2 regions of the Paenibacillus sp. JDR-2 genome follow, and region 2 is predicted to be linked to the other one. Evidence: a T-box and tRNA genes for the amino acid it is inferred to sense, from the RefSeq annotation. Region 2 holds a T-box; the other holds one or more tRNA genes.
What was found. A T-box is a leader RNA that pairs with one kind of tRNA and senses whether it is charged. The one in region 2 lies ahead of metG (methionine--tRNA ligase), so its partner is inferred to be a tRNA-Met.
Positions count from the first base shown of each region.

Region 1: it encodes a tRNA-Met, which carries the amino acid that the T-box ahead of metG (methionine--tRNA ligase) is inferred to sense. The anticodon was not compared.

Region 1 covers NC_012914.1:4,389,644-4,393,055, forward strand. Annotated here, with positions in the region: gene PJDR2_RS19380 (protease complex subunit PrcB family protein) at 1-289, shown strand, start outside; gene PJDR2_RS19385 (uracil-DNA glycosylase) at 350-1,042, opposite strand; gene rnhA (ribonuclease H) at 1,055-1,732, opposite strand; tRNA gene PJDR2_RS19395 (tRNA-Leu) at 1,894-1,982, opposite strand; tRNA gene PJDR2_RS19400 (tRNA-Ile) at 2,004-2,080, opposite strand; tRNA gene PJDR2_RS19405 (tRNA-Met) at 2,117-2,193, opposite strand; gene PJDR2_RS33250 (hypothetical protein) at 2,345-2,509, opposite strand; gene PJDR2_RS19410 (YjcG family protein) at 2,694-3,206, shown strand; gene PJDR2_RS19415 (ABC transporter substrate-binding protein) at 3,307-3,412, opposite strand, start outside.
Region 2 covers NC_012914.1:3,594,696-3,598,107, forward strand. Annotated here, with positions in the region: gene PJDR2_RS15855 (glycerophosphodiester phosphodiesterase) at 1-1,181, opposite strand, end outside; T-box leader at 1,335-1,594, shown strand; gene metG (methionine--tRNA ligase) at 1,650-3,305, shown strand; gene PJDR2_RS15865 (hypothetical protein) at 3,346-3,412, shown strand, end outside.

The sequences.
Region 1 (3,412 bases), 790 kb from region 2:
GATTCAAGATCTTAAACTGACTGTAACTTCGGTGAACAAGGACATCAACAAAGTAACCGTGTCCGGTCAAGCGCCTCATCCTGGTTATGGACTTCGCGTTACATCGATCTCCTTCGTTGATGGTCAAGCGATTATCAAAGTAGAGACGGTTCAACCGGATCCGAACAAAATGTACCCGCAAGTGATTACTGAAGTTAGCGCAACCACTTATGTAGACGCGGCTTACAAGCCGGTTTTGGCTCCAGTTAATGCCGATACAGCCGTCAGCAGCTTGGCTTCGGCTAGCTAATATTGCTCCAATGAAAAGCCTCCCCACCATTACGACATGGACGGGGAGGCTTTTTTTTGCTTATTCATTTTCTTCCGGCTGCTCAGGCAGTTTCCAATCAATCTCCGTATAACCAAGGCTCCGCAAATACTCGTTCACTCTCGAGAACGGACGGCTGCCAAAAAAACCTTTCCTTGCCGCCAACGGGCTTGGATGCGCCGATGAGATAACCGGATGCTTACCAGTATCTATAAAGGCAGCTTTATCCTGGGCATGCTTGCCCCATAAAATAAAGACAACCGGTTCTTCCCGTTCATTCAGCTTGCGGATAATCCGGTCGGTGAACCGTTCCCAGCCCAGCTTCTGATGCGAATTGGGCTGCCCCTCTTCAACGGTCAAGACGGTATTGAGAAGCAATACCCCTTGCTTGGCCCACGACGCAAGAGAGCCATGCTGCGGAATCGGACAGCCGATATCCTGCTGCAGCTCTTTATAGATATTTCTCAAAGAAGGCGGTATAGCAATCCCCTCTTGTACCGAGAAGCTAAGCCCATGCGCCTGACCCGGGCCATGATAAGGATCCTGTCCGATAATGACAACTCTCGTCTGCTCATAAGGCGTAAACGAAAGCGCATTAAAAACATGCTCGGCCTTCGGGTATACGGTCTTTGTTTCATAAAGCTCACCAAGCTGCTCTTCCATCTGCTTGAAGTAAGGCTCGTCCATCTCACTGTGCAGCAGCTCTGCCCAGTCATTGTTCAGCTGAAAATCCATCTGTCTTCTCCCTTATTTCCGTCCGAAATCCGCGCGGATTTCTCCCCATTCTTCCGTATTCCATTTCACGACTTTATTGCCGTACGTATTATTGCGCAGCCAATCCAGCGCCCAATCGGCCAGCTCCCAAATCTGCTTGGTCGATGCGTTTCTTACGAGACTGGAAGCAATCTTCTTGTTCCTAAGCCAGCTCAACGCCGTTCTTGAGTCGCTGTAGACCGTTTGGTTACTTCCCTTTTTCTTGAGATAATCTAGTGCATGAACGACCGCAATAAACTCTCCAAGATTATTGGTCCCATTCGGAATAGGACCCACATAGAACAAGATATCGCCTGTTTGCGTATCCACGCCTTTATATTCTACCGGCCCCGGATTGCCCCGTGTGCCAACATCAACCGAGATGCTGTCATAATCAATCTCTTGTTCCTCTGCTGCCGCTGCAGCCGGCTTGGAGGCGTAAAAGGCAGGTTTCTTCTTTGCCGGCGAAGCGGCGGACGTTGCCGCCCCTTTCCCTTGGCCCCAATGGTTCTTCCAGCCTTCCTTGTACGCGGCCTCCGCCTTATCTTTGGATTCAAAAGATTTATATTTCGCTTCCGGATATCCGTTCACCTGAGCCTGACATTCCGGCCAACTCTTGTACACGCCCGGCTGCTTGCCGACCCAGACGACATAATGTTTGCTTCCCGCCATCCATGAACCACCTTTTCTTTCAACATTGTCTTCCTATTGTAATGGATTCGGGGATAATCATCCATACTCAAGCATACTCAAACTTAAGTAAAAACCCCTTTCAAGACCACGAGGTCAATCGAAAGGGGTTTATCTTATAATTCCTATGTAGTTCTGAAAAATGGTGCCGAGGACGGGAATCGAACCCGTACGGTGGTCACCCACCGCAGGATTTTAAGTCCTGTGCGTCTGCCAGTTCCGCCACCCCGGCATTTTGTCTTGATGCTTCAAATGGTGGGCCCTGAGGGACTCGAACCCACGACCAATCGGTTATGAGCCGACCGCTCTAACCAACTGAGCTAAGGGCCCTCGATAAACGTCAGAATCACGTTTCAGTCGAGTGGTTGGTTGCGGGGGCAGGATTTGAACCTGCGGCCTTCGGGTTATGAGCCCGACGAGCTACCGAGCTGCTCCACCCCGCGATATCCATTTGTTAAAGTCATCAAATTGAAATGGCGACATGAATTAATATACTATACTCCTATATGCAGAGTCAAGCATTTATTTCTCATCGAGGAAAAAAAATGAACTTTTTTTATTTGAACTTATCGCTGTGCCCTTCACAACATATGCTTAAACAAGAAAGCGTACGCCATAACGCCCTTTTCTCGACCGGAAAACCTCGATCTCCTGCGGGCATTCGTAGCCATACACCCACCAGTCATTTTCCATTCTTCTTACAAGACAGCCAGCCTGAAATTTGGTTTCGTATAACCGTACCCAATATATCCATTTCATAACGGATCCCTCCTCGCGATATATAATGCCCAAATTCGGTTAAATCAAGCAAATCGGGTATAATCAAAATACGAGCGGCAGCGCCGTCTTCAGGAGGAGCAGCATACGTTTCGCAAGTGAAAAATATGTACAGGATAAAGATAACCCGTAACTTTCTTATATTCGAATAAAGGAGCTGATGAGTATGCTTTACGGCATTGCGGTATTCCCTTCAAAAGCTGTACAGGACTTCGCCAACAGCTGGCGTATTCGACATGATCCGCATTATTCGATTATTCCGCCGCATATGACGGTCCGGGAAAAAGAAGAGCTCTCCGATGCGCAATTACCTACTATTACCGAGCATCTGGAAGCCATTGCTTCACAAACAAAGCCGTTTCAAGTCCGGTTCAACCGCGTTTCTTCCTTTTATCCAGCAAGTCATGTGCTTTATTTGGCGCTGGAGGACCCAACACCGATGATCCGGCTCCACGAAGCCGTCTGCAGCGGTCCGCTTCATGTTCCGTCACCAAACTTCGTCTACACCCCGCATGTGACGATTGGGCAAAATATGCCGCCTGATGAGCTCCACGATCTTTACGGCAATCTCCGGATGTCGTCCGTCGACCTGGCTGCAATGATTGACCAGCTGCATCTTCTGCGCAAGACGGCAAGCGGAGTATGGCATATTGATAAGAGCTTTGACCTCCAAGGATAAGGTTAGGAGTATGAATGCTCCGTTGCCTTTTGGTTATAAGAACAAAAAAAGCGGCTGGGCCAGAGCTAATCTGGGCACAGCCGCTTTTCTATATTAAATTTTAACCTGCCGGTACGGCTTCTACGGCCGTGTCGTCAAGCGGTCTCACGATTGGACCGCCGCCACCAACGCCTTCGCCGGTACCGCCGTTCGGATTCGTTTTAAGC
Region 2 (3,412 bases):
TGAATGTCGATTTCTACCGATTGAATGCCCTTATTAATGGCGCTTTGAATGCCAGGCAGCGAATTTTCGGGAGCACTCTCCGTGTCGCCGCGATGTGCGGAGATAAGGACGCTCCATTTAGCGTAGACCAGATGACTGCTCGCTTTTAGGCCAACGAATAAGGCAAGGCTTACATAAACAACGGCTAATAATGCGAATAATGTCCGTTTGTGAGCGAAACGCTTCATCATACTGGACAGAGCATCTTCAAATCGTCCGAGAGTGCTGCGATACAGCTTCAAATTATCCTGTAAATACTGCCCATTTTCCCGTTTGAGCACGTAGAATAACCGGGTCAGCACGATTATGTTGAGAGGCATGATCGCCAGCGTCAGCATGTACGTAAAAATGGTGGACAGCGTCAAGGAATAATGATCGGAGAACGCCTTCAGCACATTGTGATTAAGCCAATGAGGCAGGAAGGAAACCGACGAAAGCGTCGCAAAGCCTGTACCAATAACAAGCGCATTTATTAAAAATAAAGAGGTGAGCACCTTGAAATGCTTGCCTCTTGTCAGATCGAGACTGCTCCGGATAGCGCGGCTGATGGTATGCCCTTCAAGGACGATATAATGCAGCACGAAAACCCATCGAAGCACCAAATAGACGGCTGCAACCAAGATAAGCAAGTAGACAACGGACATCGCGACGGACAGGTTCATGACGCTGCGCTCCAGTACAATCGGAAGATTAAACAGCGCGTAGAATGATTCCGACATCGGCGAGTCGACGAACGGGATCAGCACGAGCAGCAAGACAAGCAGCTGTACGGTACCAAAGCCTAATAGGCTTGGCGTCTGCCGAAGCGCGGTAAACAGGGCGTCCATGATGGCGATCCGTTTGCCGAAATAGCGTTGTTGAACCAGGATAATAAGAACGCACAGCTCGATAAATATCGCAAAAGAAGCGACAAGCGCAATGACGGTAAGTCCAACCATACTCTGCCAGCTTAAGCCGAGCTGAACGATATCATCGTTCATAAGCGAACCGGACCCAATAACGGTCAGGATACGGCTGAAAATTAACGTAATAATGGGGATAATGATAACGCTGGTTACCAGCATAAATAAATATTCAAATAATAATAGCTGCGGATACGCTGCGCGGAAGTCGCGAATGCTTCTACTGAGCAGCTTGAACATGAGAGTCATCCTTTCTTGGCGGTTCATCATAGTTGGGGTAGCTGCATTAACTTACCATACCGTAACAACAGTGACAATACCAGACTAGCTTAAGGGGTATTATTGACAGAGGTAAATATATCCAATATAATTCGAATAACTTGAATATTCAGATTAATGGCAACGAAGAGAAGAGTACCATCGTGATGTCTTGTACAGAGAGCCCCGGTTTGCTGAGAAGGGGTAAAGAATAAGGATGGGAACATGGCCTCTGAGCTGCGCACCGAACCCCAAGTGGTTGTAGACTGCGCCGGAACCCGCACCCGTTATCGTGCTAGAGTATAAACGCGGCTGCGTCGTACTTGAAGAGGTTAATGCCGCGAGGCATTAATAAAATTGGGTGGTAACACGTGAGGATAACTCTCGTCCCTTCGGGATGGGAGTTTTTTTGTTTTTCAATTTTTAAAACTTTAAGTAGGAGGGAATATCATGAACCCTATTTTTATCGGCGGCGCATGGCCTTATGCGAATGGATCGCTGCATCTGGGGCGGCTCGCGAGTTTGCTGCCGGGTGATGTGCTGGCCCGCTATTTTCGGGCAAAAGGCAATCCCGTTTTGTATGTTTCGGGCAGTGACTGCCATGGCACGCCGGTTGCTGTACAAGCGCTGCAAGAAGGCGTATCGCCGGGGGATATAGCTGACCGTTATCATCAGGAATTTACGGATTGCTTTCAGAAGCTGGGATTTACGTACAATCTGTATACGCGCACGGACCAGGAGTTTCACCATAAGGTTGTAAAAGAGCTGTTTATAAGCTTATTGGAGAACGGGTATCTGTACAAGAAAACGATCCAGCAAACCTACTGCGAGACGGACCGGAGATTTTTGCCAGACCGTTACGTTGAAGGGACTTGCCCGGTTTGCGGAAACCGGGCGAGGGGAGATCAATGCGATTATTGCTCAACTTTATTGGATCCAGCCGACCTGACGGATAAGACCTGCAAGATTTGCGGCAATCCCCCGGTTGAACGTCCTACCGAGCATTATTATATTTCGCTTTCCCTCTTCCAGGATGTCCTGTCGGAGTATGTAGACCATGCTGACGGCTGGAAAGACAACGCGGTCCAAATAACGAAAAGATATTTGAGAGAAGGGCTGAAAGACCGTGCGGTTACGAGGGATTTAACCTGGGGAGTAGATGTTCCCGTAAAAGGCTTCGAGGATAAAAAAATCTATGTCTGGATTGAAGCCGTCAGCGGTTATTTGTCGGCAAGCAAGCAGTGGGCCGCGGAAACGGGTGGCAGCTGGGAATTATTTTGGCAAGAGGGCAAGCATCAGTTAACGGCTTATTACGTGCACGGCAAAGACAATGTACCTTTTCATACGGTTATTTGGCCGGCATTATTGTTGGGCGCCCGCGGTCTGCATCTTCCCGACCGGATTATCTCCTGCGAATACATGACCTTGGAAGGAAAGAAGTTCTCCACGAGCAACAACTGGGCAGTCTGGGTACCGGACATTCTAAGTCGCTATCAGCCGGATTCCATTCGTTACTTTCTGATTGCCAACGGTCCAGAGAACCGGGATACGGACTTTTCTTGGCGGGAATTCATTCATAGCCATAACGGAGAATTGCTTGGCGCATTCGGGAATTTAGTCAATCGAACGTTGTCTTTTATCGATAAATCGTTTGAAGGACTTATCCCGGAGGGTAATCTAAACGATGAATGGAAGCAGACGATCGACGACTGTTATACTAGAAGCGGAGCATTAATAGAAGAAGGGCATCTGAAAGAAGCTATTGAGCATATATTCGCTTCTGTGCGCCGGGCCAATAAGTATTTCGACGAACGGAAGCCTTGGCTCCAGATCAAAGAAGATAAAGCGGCATGCGGGAATACGCTTCATGCATCCGTTCAGATCATCGCCAATCTGTCTCGATTATTAAATCCGTTTATTCCGTTTGCCTGCGAAGAAATAAGAAAATTCCTGACGCTTGACCAACCGGGTTGGACGTTTACTTCCGTTCCCGCCAACCGCAAAATCAGGAATTTGAAAATCTTGTTTGAACGGATTGACGTTAGCCGGATTGAGGAAGAATCAAATCTGTTAGCGAAGCAGCATGAAATGAAAAAGAATCAATAAACCAATACTATCTTGCAACTGTAGACAAAGGGGGATGTCGATGGATCGAGGTAACCGGACGGTACCATTTGGTCACGTAGAAGAGCTGGACACTCGCAAGGGAACGC